DNA from 4 places in the Streptomyces sp. NPDC086077 genome. Region 4 is predicted to be linked to each of the others. Evidence: riboswitches for the same ligand, from Rfam matches in the RefSeq annotation. Region 4 holds a riboswitch; each other region holds the start of a gene.

The links. A riboswitch is a leader RNA that binds a small molecule or an ion and turns the genes downstream of it on or off. The one in region 4 is predicted to bind cyclic di-AMP.
Region 1: another riboswitch for cyclic di-AMP. It lies ahead of AB0O67_RS16445 (transglycosylase family protein); the one in region 4 lies ahead of AB0O67_RS05750 (transglycosylase SLT domain-containing protein).
Region 2: another riboswitch for cyclic di-AMP. It lies ahead of AB0O67_RS29150 (M23 family metallopeptidase); the one in region 4 lies ahead of AB0O67_RS05750 (transglycosylase SLT domain-containing protein).
Region 3: another riboswitch for cyclic di-AMP. It lies ahead of AB0O67_RS04340 (NlpC/P60 family protein); the one in region 4 lies ahead of AB0O67_RS05750 (transglycosylase SLT domain-containing protein).

What each region holds. Positions count from the first base shown of each region.
Region 1 covers NZ_JBFBJT010000048.1:31,419-34,618, forward strand. Annotated here, with positions in the region: gene eno (phosphopyruvate hydratase) at 1-267, opposite strand, end outside; gene AB0O67_RS16445 (transglycosylase family protein) at 561-1,241, opposite strand; cyclic di-AMP (ydaO/yuaA leader) riboswitch at 1,245-1,424, opposite strand; gene AB0O67_RS16450 (transglycosylase family protein) at 1,631-2,716, opposite strand; gene AB0O67_RS16455 (cytochrome P450) at 2,862-3,200, opposite strand, start outside.
Region 2 covers NZ_JBFBJT010000133.1:8,035-11,234, reverse strand. Annotated here, with positions in the region: gene AB0O67_RS29155 (SpoIIE family protein phosphatase) at 1-1,059, shown strand, start outside; cyclic di-AMP (ydaO/yuaA leader) riboswitch at 1,275-1,454, shown strand; gene AB0O67_RS29150 (M23 family metallopeptidase) at 1,466-2,515, shown strand; gene AB0O67_RS29145 (PrsW family intramembrane metalloprotease) at 2,624-3,200, opposite strand, start outside.
Region 3 covers NZ_JBFBJT010000008.1:76,946-80,145, reverse strand. Annotated here, with positions in the region: gene pcrA (DNA helicase PcrA) at 1-1,064, opposite strand, end outside; cyclic di-AMP (ydaO/yuaA leader) riboswitch at 1,431-1,586, shown strand; partial or broken gene AB0O67_RS04340 (NlpC/P60 family protein) at 1,594-2,770, shown strand; gene AB0O67_RS04335 (hypothetical protein) at 2,859-3,200, opposite strand, start outside.
Region 4 covers NZ_JBFBJT010000012.1:12,368-15,567, forward strand. Annotated here, with positions in the region: gene AB0O67_RS05745 (CocE/NonD family hydrolase) at 1-677, shown strand, start outside; cyclic di-AMP (ydaO/yuaA leader) riboswitch at 955-1,137, shown strand; gene AB0O67_RS05750 (transglycosylase SLT domain-containing protein) at 1,141-1,620, shown strand; gene AB0O67_RS05755 (Cof-type HAD-IIB family hydrolase) at 1,584-2,462, opposite strand; gene AB0O67_RS05760 (carboxymuconolactone decarboxylase family protein) at 2,528-2,989, opposite strand.

The DNA of each region.
Region 1 (3,200 bases), on a different contig from region 4:
CAGGCGCTGCTCGGTGGCGTCGTAGCCGACGAGCTCCGGGCCGATCTGCTCGATGACGGCCAGGACGGCCTTCTCGACGCCCTTGCCGAGGTAGCGGTTGGGGTCGCCGTCGCGGAGCTCGATGGCCTCGAAGGCGCCGGTGGAAGCGCCGGACGGAACGGCGGCACGACCCGTGCTGCCGTCGTCGAGGCCGACCTCGACCTCGACCGTGGGGTTGCCTCGGGAGTCCAGGATTTCCCGGGCTACGACGACGTCGATGGACGGCACGAGCATCTCCTTCGTGGATGTGACGCTATTGAGCAGGACCGCGGCGGCTCTGCGAGACGAGCCTAACCGGCTCCGTGCGATCGGCCAGCCGGTCGCCCATCTCGTGGACGGAACCGAGAGTAAATTGTTTCCGAACGAAACAAAGACGGGGGTGCACCGCGCGGGAAGCGGGACACGAAAAGCCCCGCCCCGGTGCGTACGGGGGAGGACGCACCGGGGCGGGGAGCCCGTGGGGACGGGGGTGACCCTCACGGGAGCCTCTGGGGCCTCCGGCGGGTCGGCGGCGAACCGTTCTACTTCAGGTGCAGCTGCTGACCCGGGAAGATGAGGTCGGCGTCCTCGACGATGTCCTTGTTCAGCTGGAACAGCTTCTCCCAGCCGCCCTTGACGTCCTTCTCGGCGGCGATGGTGCTGAGGGTGTCACCCTCGACCACCTCGTACTCGCCGTCGCCCTTCTTCACCTTGTCGCCGGTCGGCGTGGTGACCGTCTCCTTCGCGGCCGGACGCTCCGCGGAACGCGAGGCCGGCTGCTCCTCGGTCGCGCGCGTGCCGGTGTCGGTGCTCTGCGACTCGTTCGCGGCGGAGCCGCCGGCGTAGGCGGCGTTCGACAGGCCCGTGCCGCAGACGGGCCAGGCGCCCTTGCCCTGACCCGCGAGCACCTTCTCGGCGATCTGGATCTGCTGCTCCTTGGAGGCCTGGTCGGCCGTGCCGGCGAACTGCGATCCGCCGTACGCGGCCCAGGTCGAGGCGGAGAACTGCAGACCGCCGTAGTAACCGTTGCCGGTGTTGATGGACCAGTTGCCACCGGACTCGCACTGGGCGACGGCGTCCCACTCGGAGGCCGTGGCGGCGGAGGCGCTGCCGGCCGCCATCAGCGGGGCGGCGACGGCGGCGGCACCGGTGACGCCGACCGCGGCGATGGCGCGAACGGTCTTGGACGAACGACGGTGCTTGCCCTTGCTGGAAAACAGCATGGTTGATCCCCTCACCGACGCCTGCGAGGTGAGCTGTCGGGTTCGGGCCGGTTGAGTTGCCCGGCCACACCTCCGTGGGAGGCGTGGCTTCACCCCAAGCCGGTTCCGGCGCTGAGTCTCCTCAACCGCCGGGCCCGGCACTTACCTTGGGTCCCCCGCTCCTGCCTACGGCGCTTTACGCGACGACTGTTCCCGGGCGGCCGCTGGCAGGATTCGGCGTTGCGGCAACCGGGGCTCGTGTTGGCGAGCGGTCATGACCGTAGACAGGCGATCGACGGAATTTCAAAGACGATCAGGGCTTCTGAGACTCATCCCACACTTTCGCCAAATCGGACATTCGGCTCGAAGTGTGACGCGAACTCCCGTTGTTCCCGGGCCGTTTCCCGCACCTACCTGCCGGCCGACTCCGCGCCTACGTCCAGCGTCTGACCGGGGAAGATGTGGTGGGGGTCGCCGCCGACGGCTTCCTTGTTGACGACATACAGCGCGGCCCATCCTCCTTGCACGCCATGGGAGTCGGCGATGCTCCAGAGCGTGTCGCCGTCCCGGACCGTGTAGGCCTCGTCGCCGGCCGCACGGGCGGCAGCACCGTCCCGCGAGGCGTGGCGCCCGGCCGACCCGCCGGCGCGGTCGCCGCCCTCCTCGGCGCTGCTTCCCCGGTGCTTGCCGGTGCCGAGGACACCCGCGTCCGTGAGGCTCGAGGTGCTCGGCGCACTCGAAGGCACGCCGGAGGACGGGGAACTTGAGGAGGATTCGCCCGATTCGGGGGTTTCGCTGGAGCCGGGCGAGGTCGGGTCACCGACATCCGGGGAGCCGGCGTCGCCGGACGGAGTGGATTCGCCGGATTGCGTGGGATTCGCCGAGTTCGTGGGGCTGGTGGAATCCGAGGGCGCGGCGGACCCGTGGGACCCGTCGGCGCCCTTGGAGCTGCCGGACCCGTTCGCGTCGTCGTCCCGGCCCGTGTCGTCGGCGCGGGCGCTGCCGGACGAGTTGGACAATCCGAGCGAGCGGGACAGACTGCCCGAATCGCTGGATCTCGTGTGGGACGGCGTACTGGACGCGTCACCGGCCACACCCGTGTCGACCGCGGCCGACTCGGAGTCCACGTCGAGCCCCACCAGCGGGCCGCAGGTCGCCCACGCGCCGACGCCCTGGTCCGCGAGAACCTTCTCGGCGACGGCGATCTGCTGCGAACGGCTGGCCTGGTCCGCGCTCGCGGCGTAGGTGAGGCCGCCGTGCTTCTCCCAGTCCTGCTGGGAGAGTTGCAGCCCGCCGTAGTAGCCGTTGCCCGTGTCGGCGCTCCAGGAGCCGCCGGTCTCGCACTCCGCGACGCGGTCCCAGGTCGTCCCGCTTGCCGCGCTCGCACCGGAGGCGGCAAGGAGGGGGATGGCGATGGCGGAGCCGGTCACACCGGCGGCGACGACGAGTGCGGGCGCCTGGCGGGGGCGACGGTGACGACCGTTCCCGGAGAGCATGCGGGGACCTTTCGCGTGACGGCGGGGACCTGCGCGGCCGGTGAAGCCGGGAGGCCGCGCTGATGGGTGAACGTATAGGCAGACGATCACTTGTCACAAGTTAATGCCGCACAGATCACGTGAAGATCACATAGTTGAAAGTGCGTCACGTTTCCCGCACGGGCGTGAACTCCACCGGCAGCGTCCGCAGTCCCCGCATGATGAGCCCGCCCCGCCACCGCAGTTCGCCCGGATCCACCGCGAGCCGCAGGTCCGGGAGACGGGTGAGGAGAGTGGCGAGCGCGGTCCGGCCCTCCAGGCGGGCCAGGGGCGCGCCGAGACAGTAGTGGAGGCCGTGGCCGTAGCCGAGGTGCTGGTTGTCGTGGCGGGCGAGGTCGAGGGTGTCCGGGTCCGCGAACCGCTCCGGATCCCGGTCCGCGGCGGCGAGTACGACGAGGACGGGGTCGCCGGGTGCGACGTCCTGACCGCCGATGGTGAGCGGCTC
Region 2 (3,200 bases), on a different contig from region 4:
GCGCTCCCCGTCCTGCTCCTGGTCATCGGCGGCAGCTACGACTACTTCACCCCGCGCGGCTTCACCGGTGCCCCCCTCTTCACCGCCGCCCCGCTGGTCGCCGCCCCGCTCCTGTCCCGCCGCGCCACGGTCCTCACCGGTGTCGTGGCCGTCGCCCTGGTCATCGGGCTGCAGATCCGGTACGGCACCCTGATGCAGGTCGAACCGTTCACCGAACTGCTCACCGTGGCCACGGTCGCCGTCCTCGCCGTGCTGATCAACATGCTGGTCCGGCGCAGCCACGCCCGCCTCGACTCGGCCTGGGAGATCGCCGAGGCCGCCCAGTTCGCGGTGCTGCCGGAGCCGATGCAGCGGATTTGCGGGTTCGAGATCGCCGCGCGCTACGAGGCCGCCCAGGCGGACGCCTTCATCGGCGGCGATCTCTACGCGGTGCAGGACAGCCGGTACGGCGTGCGGCTGGTGGTCGGGGACGTGCGGGGCAAGGGCATGGGGGCGGTCGCGGCGGTCGCGGTGGTCATCGGGGCGTTCCGGGAGGCCGCCGAGCGCGAGACGACGCTGGAGGCGGTCGCACAGCGGCTGGAGCGGGCGCTGGCGCGCGAGGGCACCCGCCGGGAGGGGATCGACGCCTTCGAGGGGTTCACCACCGCCGTACTCGCCGAGATCCCGCACGAGGACGGGGTCGTACGGATCCTCAACCGCGGCCATCCACCGCCGCTGATGCTGTACGCCGACGGCACCGTGAGTCCGCTGCCCGCCCGTGATCCGGCGCTTCCGCTCGGGATGGGCGAGCTGGGCATCTGGCCGGACCGTGCGGAGGTGTCCCGGTTCCCGGGCGGGGCGACGCTGCTGCTGTACACCGACGGCCTGTCGGAGGCCCGCGACGCGCAGGGCGCCTTCTACGATCCCGCGGCCCGGCTGGCCGGCCGGACCTTCTGCAGCCCCGGCGAACTGCTGTGCACGGTGGCCGAGGAGGTACGCCGGCACAGCGGCGGCGGCACCACCGACGACATGGCGCTGCTCGCGGTCCGGCGACCGGCCGACGACTGTCACCGGGTGTGATCGAACGGAAGCCCTCCGCATAACAACTGACATACAGTCAGATGTGGAGATCGCTCTGAACCGCGGTCAACTCGCCCGATTTTCGCCATTCATGGACCTGTACGTCCCGACAGGAAGCGTTAATGATCAAGTGGAACGGCTTGGAAATCAGGCCCCGGTTCTATTAACGTCCGATAACGCAGCGCGGTCGTCCCAGCCGTCACAAGAGGCGGCTCCGTGCGCACGCGCCGAATCCCGCGCGAGGCCCTCACCGGCCGCACAAGGGAACCGGGGAACCATCATCTTGGGGTGAATCGGGCGTATGCCGCCGTAGCAGTACGGCTGGTTTACGCGCGTAGGAGACCTTCCTGCTCCGAACCCGTCAGCTAACCCGGTAGGCGAGAAGGAAGGAAAGGAGCGCGCCCACGTGGCGTCCAACCGGCCTGCCCCACAGGCCCCGTTCGTGCCGGACCAGCGCACCTCCGACAGCACCGACACGTTCGTCTACGGCGCGCAGCGCACCGACGAGGGCCCGTGGGAGGAGTGGAATCCCACCGCGGAGACCATCCGTCCCGTACGCGGCCGGCACCGTGTCAGCAAGCAGCGCGGCGGCGGACTCGCCCGCAGCTCCACCGTTCTCGGCGTCGGTGTCATAGCCGCGGTCGGCGCGGGCGGCATGGCGAGCGCGAACACCGGCAAGCCGCCGGTGTCGATCTCCATGCCCGACCTGCCCAACGTCGGCTCGCTGATAGCCGACGACGACCCCGACTCCCCCGACACCAAGACCGCCAGCGCCCCGCTCAGCAGCCTCGGCACGGCCACCGTGGACACCGCGGAGGGCACCACCGACGCCGGGGAGAGCCTGCGCGCCCGCATCATCGCGCAGGCCGAGCAGCAGCAGGAGCAGGTCGAGAGCAAGGCCGCCGCGCAGGCCGTGGCCGCCGCCGAGAAGGCCGCAGCCGAGGCCGCCGCCAAGGCGGAGAAGGAGGCCAAGGAGAAGGCCGCCGCCGCCAAGGCGAAGGCCGAGGAGGAGGCCCGGCAGAAGGCCGAGGCCGAGCGGCTCGCCGCGCTGGCCAAGCAGTTCACGCTGCCGACCTCCTCGTACACCCTCACCTCCACCTTCGGTCAGGCCGGCGCCCTGTGGTCCTCTGGCTACCACACGGGCCTCGACTTCGCCGCGCCGACCGGCACGCCCCTCAAGGCCGTGCACAGCGGCACCATCACCGAGGCCGGCTGGAACGGCTCGTACGGCTACAAGACCGTGCTGACCCTCGATGACGGCACCGAGATCTGGTACGCCCACCAGTCGTCGATCGGCGTCAGCGTCGGACAGAAGGTCGCCACCGGCGATGTGATCGGCCGCGTGGGCGCGACGGGCAACGTGACCGGCGCCCACCTGCACATGGAGGTGCACACCGGCAGCTCCGGTGGCATCGACCCGCTGGCCTGGCTGCAGAGCAAGGGCCTCAACCCCTGAGAATCCCGACACGGGTTTTTCGCGAACTCCGGTGGTCCTGACGGCAACCCCCCGACGTCAGGACTGCCGGTTTTCGGCTGTCCGGGGCTGTACCGCGCCCCCTTCGCCCTACGTCCGGTACGGGTTGTACGCGGGGTAGGGCGCCGCGTGCCCGTACATCGGCACCCAGCCGTGGACCGGCGGCATCAGCACCGGCGGCGCGGTCGCCCGCGCCGCGTATTCCAGGGCCGGGCGGGCGATCTCCCGGCGGTTCCACAGCTCCTGGAGCAGCTCGCGTTCCCGTACGACGAAGTCCGCACGGGCGCGGCCCATGCGGCCCCGGCGCCGGAGGAAGGCCAGAGACGTGGCGTACGCCTCGTACTGCGCGACCGTACGGGCCGCCGGTTTGCCTAGGTGGTGGCCGGCGTACTCGCGGGCCAGCCGGCGAGCCCGCATCGAGCCGAGGGCGAACGGCTGCGCGGGCGGGAGCCAGCCGGCGACGACGTAGGCCGGGAGCTCCTCGCGGACGGTCCGCAGCTCCCGCTGGCGCGTCCAGATCACCAGCCAGGTCAGCAGCCCGAACGCGGGCACCATGAAGCCGCCGTACACCGCGAAGAAGCCGTAGTCGCCGAAGGTCGCCGAGCCGTTCCAGAAGGCGTGCATGCCCATCGCGAGCAGCAGCCCGGCCGGGGGCAGAAGGACGCGG
Region 3 (3,200 bases), on a different contig from region 4:
GCGTTCGGGTAGTCCTCCTCGAACTGGAGGATGTTGCGGATGGTCGCGCCGCGGAAGGCGTAGATCGACTGGTCGGCGTCGCCCACCACGCACAGCTCGGCGGGCGGCAGGTCGTCCTGGCCGGGTGGTACGTCGACGTCCTCAGCGGCACGCTCGCCGGTGCCGACGAGCTCGCGCACGAGGGCGTACTGGGCGTGGTTGGTGTCCTGGTACTCGTCGACCAGGACGTGCCGGAAGCGGCGGCGGTAGTGCTCGGCGACGTCCGGGAAGGCGCGGAGCAGGTTGACCGTCGTCATGATCAGGTCGTCGAAGTCGAGGGCGTTCGCCTCGCGCAAACGTGACTGGTACAGCGCGTACGCCTGGGCGAGGGTCTTCTCGAAGCCGTCGGTGGCCTGGGCGGCGAAGTCCTCCTCGTCGATCAGCTCGTTCTTGAGGTTGCTGATCTTGGCGCTGAAGGACTTGGGCGGGAAGCGCTTGGGGTCGAGGTCCAGGTCGCGGCAGACCAGGGACATCAGGCGCTTGCTGTCGGCGGCGTCGTAGATCGAGAAGGACGAGGTGAAGCCGAGCTTCTTGGACTCCCGGCGCAGGATGCGCACGCAGGCGCTGTGGAAGGTCATCACCCACATCGCGTTCGCCCTGGGGCCGACCAGTTGCTCGACGCGCTCCTTCATCTCGCCCGCGGCCTTGTTGGTGAAGGTGATCGCGAGGATCTGGCCCGGGTGCACCCCGCGCTCGGCGAGGAGGTGGGCGATGCGGTGGGTCAGGACCCGCGTCTTGCCGGAGCCGGCGCCGGCGACGATGAGCAGCGGGGAGCCGGAGTGGACGACGGCGGCGCGCTGGTTGTCGTTCAGCCCCTCCAGGAGCACGGCGGCGTCCAGGGCGGGGCGCGGGGCGCCGTCGCGGTAGTAGGCGTCCCGGTCCGGGGGCACGTCGAACTTCCCGCCGAACAGATCGTCCGGAAGCGCATCCGGAGCGTGATCGTCCTCGGGCGGCGGCGGAGGCTCCTCGTGGGCCCGTGGGGCCTGGAGGTCCGCCAGGAAGCTGTCGTCAAAGAGGCTGCTCATCGCTCTCCGAGTCTAGGGCGCCCCACTGACAACCCGCTCCCGCCCCGAGAACATACCGGCCACGAAAGGCCGGCGATCTTGCGGAGGAGCCCGCGATCACGGCCCGGGAAGGCGGCCGGTGAAGGCGGGGGGCGCCAGCGGACCATCATGCGGGTCCCGGCCCGTTATCGCCCGGCACCGGCGCTGACCAGGCGCTCACCGTCCGAACACGGTCTCACGCGGGGCGTGACCACCGGCCGAAGGTCACGAAAATGTATCGGGCATATCGCCCACCAACCTTCACACGGACCACACGAGTTGGCTACCGTGCCGGACAGGCCGCACGACTCTTACCGGCGAACGTCGCCGGGCCGCGCGGCCTCCGCCGAGTCCGATGCGCCCAAGGCAGCCGGAGCCGGGGACCCACCGAACTTGGGGTGAATCGGCCCAAATCCCTTCCGGGGAGCGGACCGTAGGGCAACCCTTCCGAACCACCCGCCCGAACCCGACAGCTAACCCGGTAGGCGGCAGATGGAAGGAGTCGCCTCCTTTGGCGTCGCACCGCAAGTCGCGCCCCACCGGCGCGCGGGTGGCAGGCATACGCACACCGGCCCTCGCCACCGCTGCCCTGACCTCCGTGGCCCTGCTCTCCCAGACCGCCAACGCCGAGCCCTCGGCCGACGACAAGCCGAGCCTCGAGGAGGTCGAGAAGAAGGTCGGCGATCTCTACCGCCAGGCGGAGTCGGCGACCGAGAAGTACAACGCGGCCAAGGAGAAGACCTCGAAGCAGCGCAAGCGCGTCGACACTCTCCTGGACGACGTTGCCCAGCGCGCACAGAAGCTGAACGAGGCGCGTGAGGAGCTGGGGTCGTACGCCGCCGCCCAGTACCGCTCCGGGGCCTCCGTCCCCGACACCGCCACCTTCCTGCTCGCCGACTCCCCGCAGGACTACTTCGACCAGAACCAGCTGATGGGCCGTCTGACCAGCCGCCAGAAGAGCGCGGTCGACGAGTACTTCACCGAGCAGTCGGCGACGATGAAGAAGCGCCAGGAGGCCACTCGGAGTCTGGAGACGCTCACCGAGTCGCAGAGCGATCTGCAGTCGGGCCAAGGCCACCGTCCAGAAGAAGCTCGCCGACGCGCGGGCACTGCTGTCGGCTCTGACCGCCGAGGAGAAGGCCCGCCTCGCGGCGATCGAGAAGAAGAAGCAGGAGGAGGCCGAGCGCAAGGCCGCCGAGCTCGCCCGGCAGCAGGAGCAGCGGCGTCAGGAGGCGGCGCAGCGCGAGCGGGAGTCCTCGAACGCCGATACCTCGGCAGGCACGGGCGACGAGTCCGGCTCCGGAGACTCCGCGTCGGACTCCGGGTACGGCACCAAGGCGGAGAAGGCGCTCGCCTTCGCCCGCGCCCAGATCGGCAAGCCGTACGTCTGGGGTGCCACCGGCCCCGAGTCCTACGACTGCTCCGGCCTCACCCAGGCCGCCTGGAAGGCCGCCGGCGTCACCCTCCCGCGCACCACCTACGACCAGGTCGACGCCGGGACGACGGTCTCCGTCGCCGCCGCCCGGCCGGGCGACCTGGTCTTCTTCTACGACGACATCACCCACGTCGGCCTGTACATCGGCAACGGCATGATGATCCACGCCCCGAAGCCCGGCGCGTACGTCCGCGAGGAGTCCGTCTACTACGACGGCGAGTCCTCCATCCACAGCGTCGTCCGCCCGGCCTGACAAGGGCGCCGCGAGGCGGCCGGAGAGGCGATCGAAGGGCACGCGCGCGTGCGGCGGTTTCCGTGGCACGCGCGCGTGGGGCGGTGCGTCAGGTCCAGAGCACGGCGATGAAGACGTTCGCCGTGGTCAGTAGCCCCACCAGAGCGAACATGCCCTTGTCCACCTTCTCGTCGTCCCGTTTCACGTAGACGAGGCCGAGGATCACGATCAGCAGCGCCAGTTTCACGCCGATCTTGATGTTGTTGACGGGCTGGTCGTCCGCCTGGTTGAGGCCGACCAGGATCACGCCGGTGACCAGCATGGTCAGTGCGCCGTGCAGCATCGCCGGGACGAATCGCGCGGTGCCCTGGCCCATCGCCTTCATCTGGGTGAGGAAACCACCGAGGAGGGAGGCGATGCCGATGATGTGCAGGCCGACGAAGAGGTGGAT
Region 4 (3,200 bases):
GGGTGATGGACCTCTCCGCGCGCGAGGGACGCGACCGGACCGTGCCGTGGACCCCTGGGGCCACCGAGGACGTCACCTTCGGGCTCAGCGGCATCGGGTACGCCTTCCCACCCGGCCACCGCATCCGCCTCTCGCTCGCCTCCGCGTACTGGCCCTGGATCTGGCCCCAGCCGGACTCCGCGGCCGGCTTCACCCTGGACCCGTCCGGCAGCGCTCTCGAACTGCCGGTACGCGCGTGTGCGGCCGTCCCGCCCGTCACCTTCGAGGAGCCGGAGCAGTCCGAACCGCTCGGCGTCGCCCACCCGGCCACCCTCGACGAACCGCGCCCCGGACGAATGGTCGTGCGCGACGTCGCCAAGGGCGAGTGGCGGCTGGAGCTCGACCAACCACGCCACGGCGGTACGCGCGTGTACCCGGACGGGCTGGAGGTCACCGAGGAGGCGCTGGAGGCGTACGCCATCGGCGAGGAGGATCCGCTGTCCGCCCGCGCCCGCTCGGACTGGACGATCCGGCTGCACCGCCCGGAGCTCGCCTGGGACACCACGATCCGCACACGGTCGGAGATCGCCTGCACCGCGGAGTACTTTTTGACCTCAAATGAGGTGATTTGCACCTCTGGTGCCGAGGTGACCTTCCACCGCACCTGGGAGAAGCGAATTCCACGGGCCGCCAGTTAACTAGGACTTGGGCCTATTGCCCGATTTGCGATTCTTCTGCACTCGCGTGAGTTGGCTCACTCGCACGCCTTCACGAGTCCCTTACATGGACGCGGCGATCCGCCTTGGCACATGGCCGAGTTGACTCTTTTCAACCGCAAAGGATCAAGAGCGGCAAACAGGCGCTTCGAAGATCAAATCCCGCGATATGTGAAACGACCACTTGTTTCGGACATGTGCTCTCGCATACGTTCCCGGCCAGTCGGGCGGAACGCCGAATCCTGCCGCCGCCCGCGCCACCCATGACGGACTCACTCACCGCACGGCAGGAGCGGGGGACCCAGGTAAGCCGCCGGACCGGACGCCGCACGCCACGGCACACCGGAACGGCTCGGGGTGAAGTCGCACTCGCATGAGGGCGGCCGGGCACCTCCCAACCCGAACCCGACAGCTCACCTCGCAGGCACCGGAGAGGACAGTCCCCATGACTGCAAACGGTCAGCAGAGCCGTACCAGTACTGCCCGCATCGCTCGCAAGCTCGCCGTCGCCGGTACCGGCGCCGCCCTGCTCGCCCTGCCGCTCATCGGCGCGACCACCGCGTCCGCCGCCACGCCCACGGCCGTCAGCTCCGTCACGGCGTACCCGAACAACCTCGACGGCTGGATCCGCCAGTCGCTCGACATCATGGCGCAGCAGGGGATCCCGGGCTCCTACAACGGTATCTACCGCAACATCATGCGCGAGTCGTCCGGCAACCCGAACGCCATCAACAACTGGGACTCCAACGCCGCCAAGGGCACCCCGTCGAAGGGCCTGCTCCAGGTCATCGACCCCACCTTCGCGGCCTACCACGTGCCCGGCACGGCGTACGACCCGTACGACCCGGTCGCCAACATCACCGCCGCCTGCAACTACGCGGCCGACCGCTACGGCTCGATCGACAACGTCTTCGGCGCGTACTGAGGCCTGGCCAGCAGCCGTTCGAGGACGACGGCGATGCCGTCGTCCTCGTTCGACAGGGTGATCTCGTCGGCCACCGCCTTGAGCTCGGGGTGGGCGTTGGCCATGGCGACGCCGTGCGCGGCCCAGTCGAACATGGGGATGTCGTTGGGCATGTCCCCGAAGGCGATGGTCTGTTCCGGACTCACGCCCAGTTGCCGTGCCGCCAGCGCCAGCCCCGTCGCCTTGGTGACCCCGCACGGCTGAAGCTCGACCGTCCCGGGACCGGACATGGTGACGGTCGCGAGCGAGCCGACCACCATGCGGGCCACCGCCGCCAACTCGTCGTCGGACAGCGTCGGATGGCGCAGCAGCACCTTGCTGATCGGCGCGCACCAGAGGTCGTCGCGGCGATCGATGCGCACCGCGGGCAACGTGGGGTGCGGCATCAGGTACCCCGGCTCGATGAGGGTGAGCCCGTCGACGCCGTCCTGGTCGACGGCCGCGTACACCTGGCCGACCTCGGCCTCGATCTTTCCGAGCGCGGTCTCCGCGAGTTCCCGGTCCAGCGTGACGGACCACAGCAGACGGTCCGCGCCGGCGTCGTACAACTGCGCGCCCTGCCCGCACACCGCGAGCCCCCCGCCGCCCACGACCTCCAGCAGTGGTCGCACTCGCGGCGCCGGCCGTCCGGTCACCACCAGATGCCGGGCACCGGCCGCCGAGACCCGCGCGAGCGCGGCGAGCGAACGGTCGGAGACCGTGTCGTCGCCGCGGAGCAGCGTTCCGTCCAGGTCAGTGGCGATGAGGGCGTAGTCGGTGCGCGCGTACTCGGTGCGCGCGGCATATGCGGTGGGTGCGGCCATGATCAGAGAATACGGACACCGCACCCCCGCCGTTCATTCCCAACTACCTTCCCACTGTCTGCTTTTCACCCCCACGTGGTGCCTGCCGGCTCCTTGATCGTGGCGTTGATGCGGTTGAACATGTTCGTCAGCGCGACGGTCAGGATCAGCGCCGACACTTCCTTCTCGTCGAAGTGGTCGGCGATCTCGTCCCACAACGCGTCCGGAACCGGCTCCTCCGAGCGGTCCGCGAGCCGCGTCACCGTCTCCGCGAGGGTCAGCGCGGCGCGCTCGGCGTCGCTGTGGAAGGGCGCGTGCCGCCAGGCGGCGACCGAGGCGATGCGCTCCTCACTCACGCCCGCTTTGCGCAGATTGTTCACATGTCCGTGGACGCAGGCGGCGCAGCCGTTGATCTGGCTGACCCGCAGTCCGACGAGCTCCGCGACCTCCTGGTCGAGCCCGCTCTCCCCGATGGCCTGGAAGAGGGTCCCGATACCCTTCAGCGCGCCCGGGAGGACGTACGCCGGGTTGGTCATCCGTGCCTGCATGATGCCGCCTCCTGTTGTCAGTGGCCGGTGTGATGCTTGCTTTCACCGCACTGACGGATCGGGGGCGGTCGTTGTGACGGATCGGCGGGACGAGTTTCCGATGCGCCGACGCGATACACCTTTCCGGATATCAAGGAGCTTCCGCACCTATCGGACACTGCCCAAGACGGGTGCCGCAGCCGTAACGTGATCCACGACCGCATGGACCGCG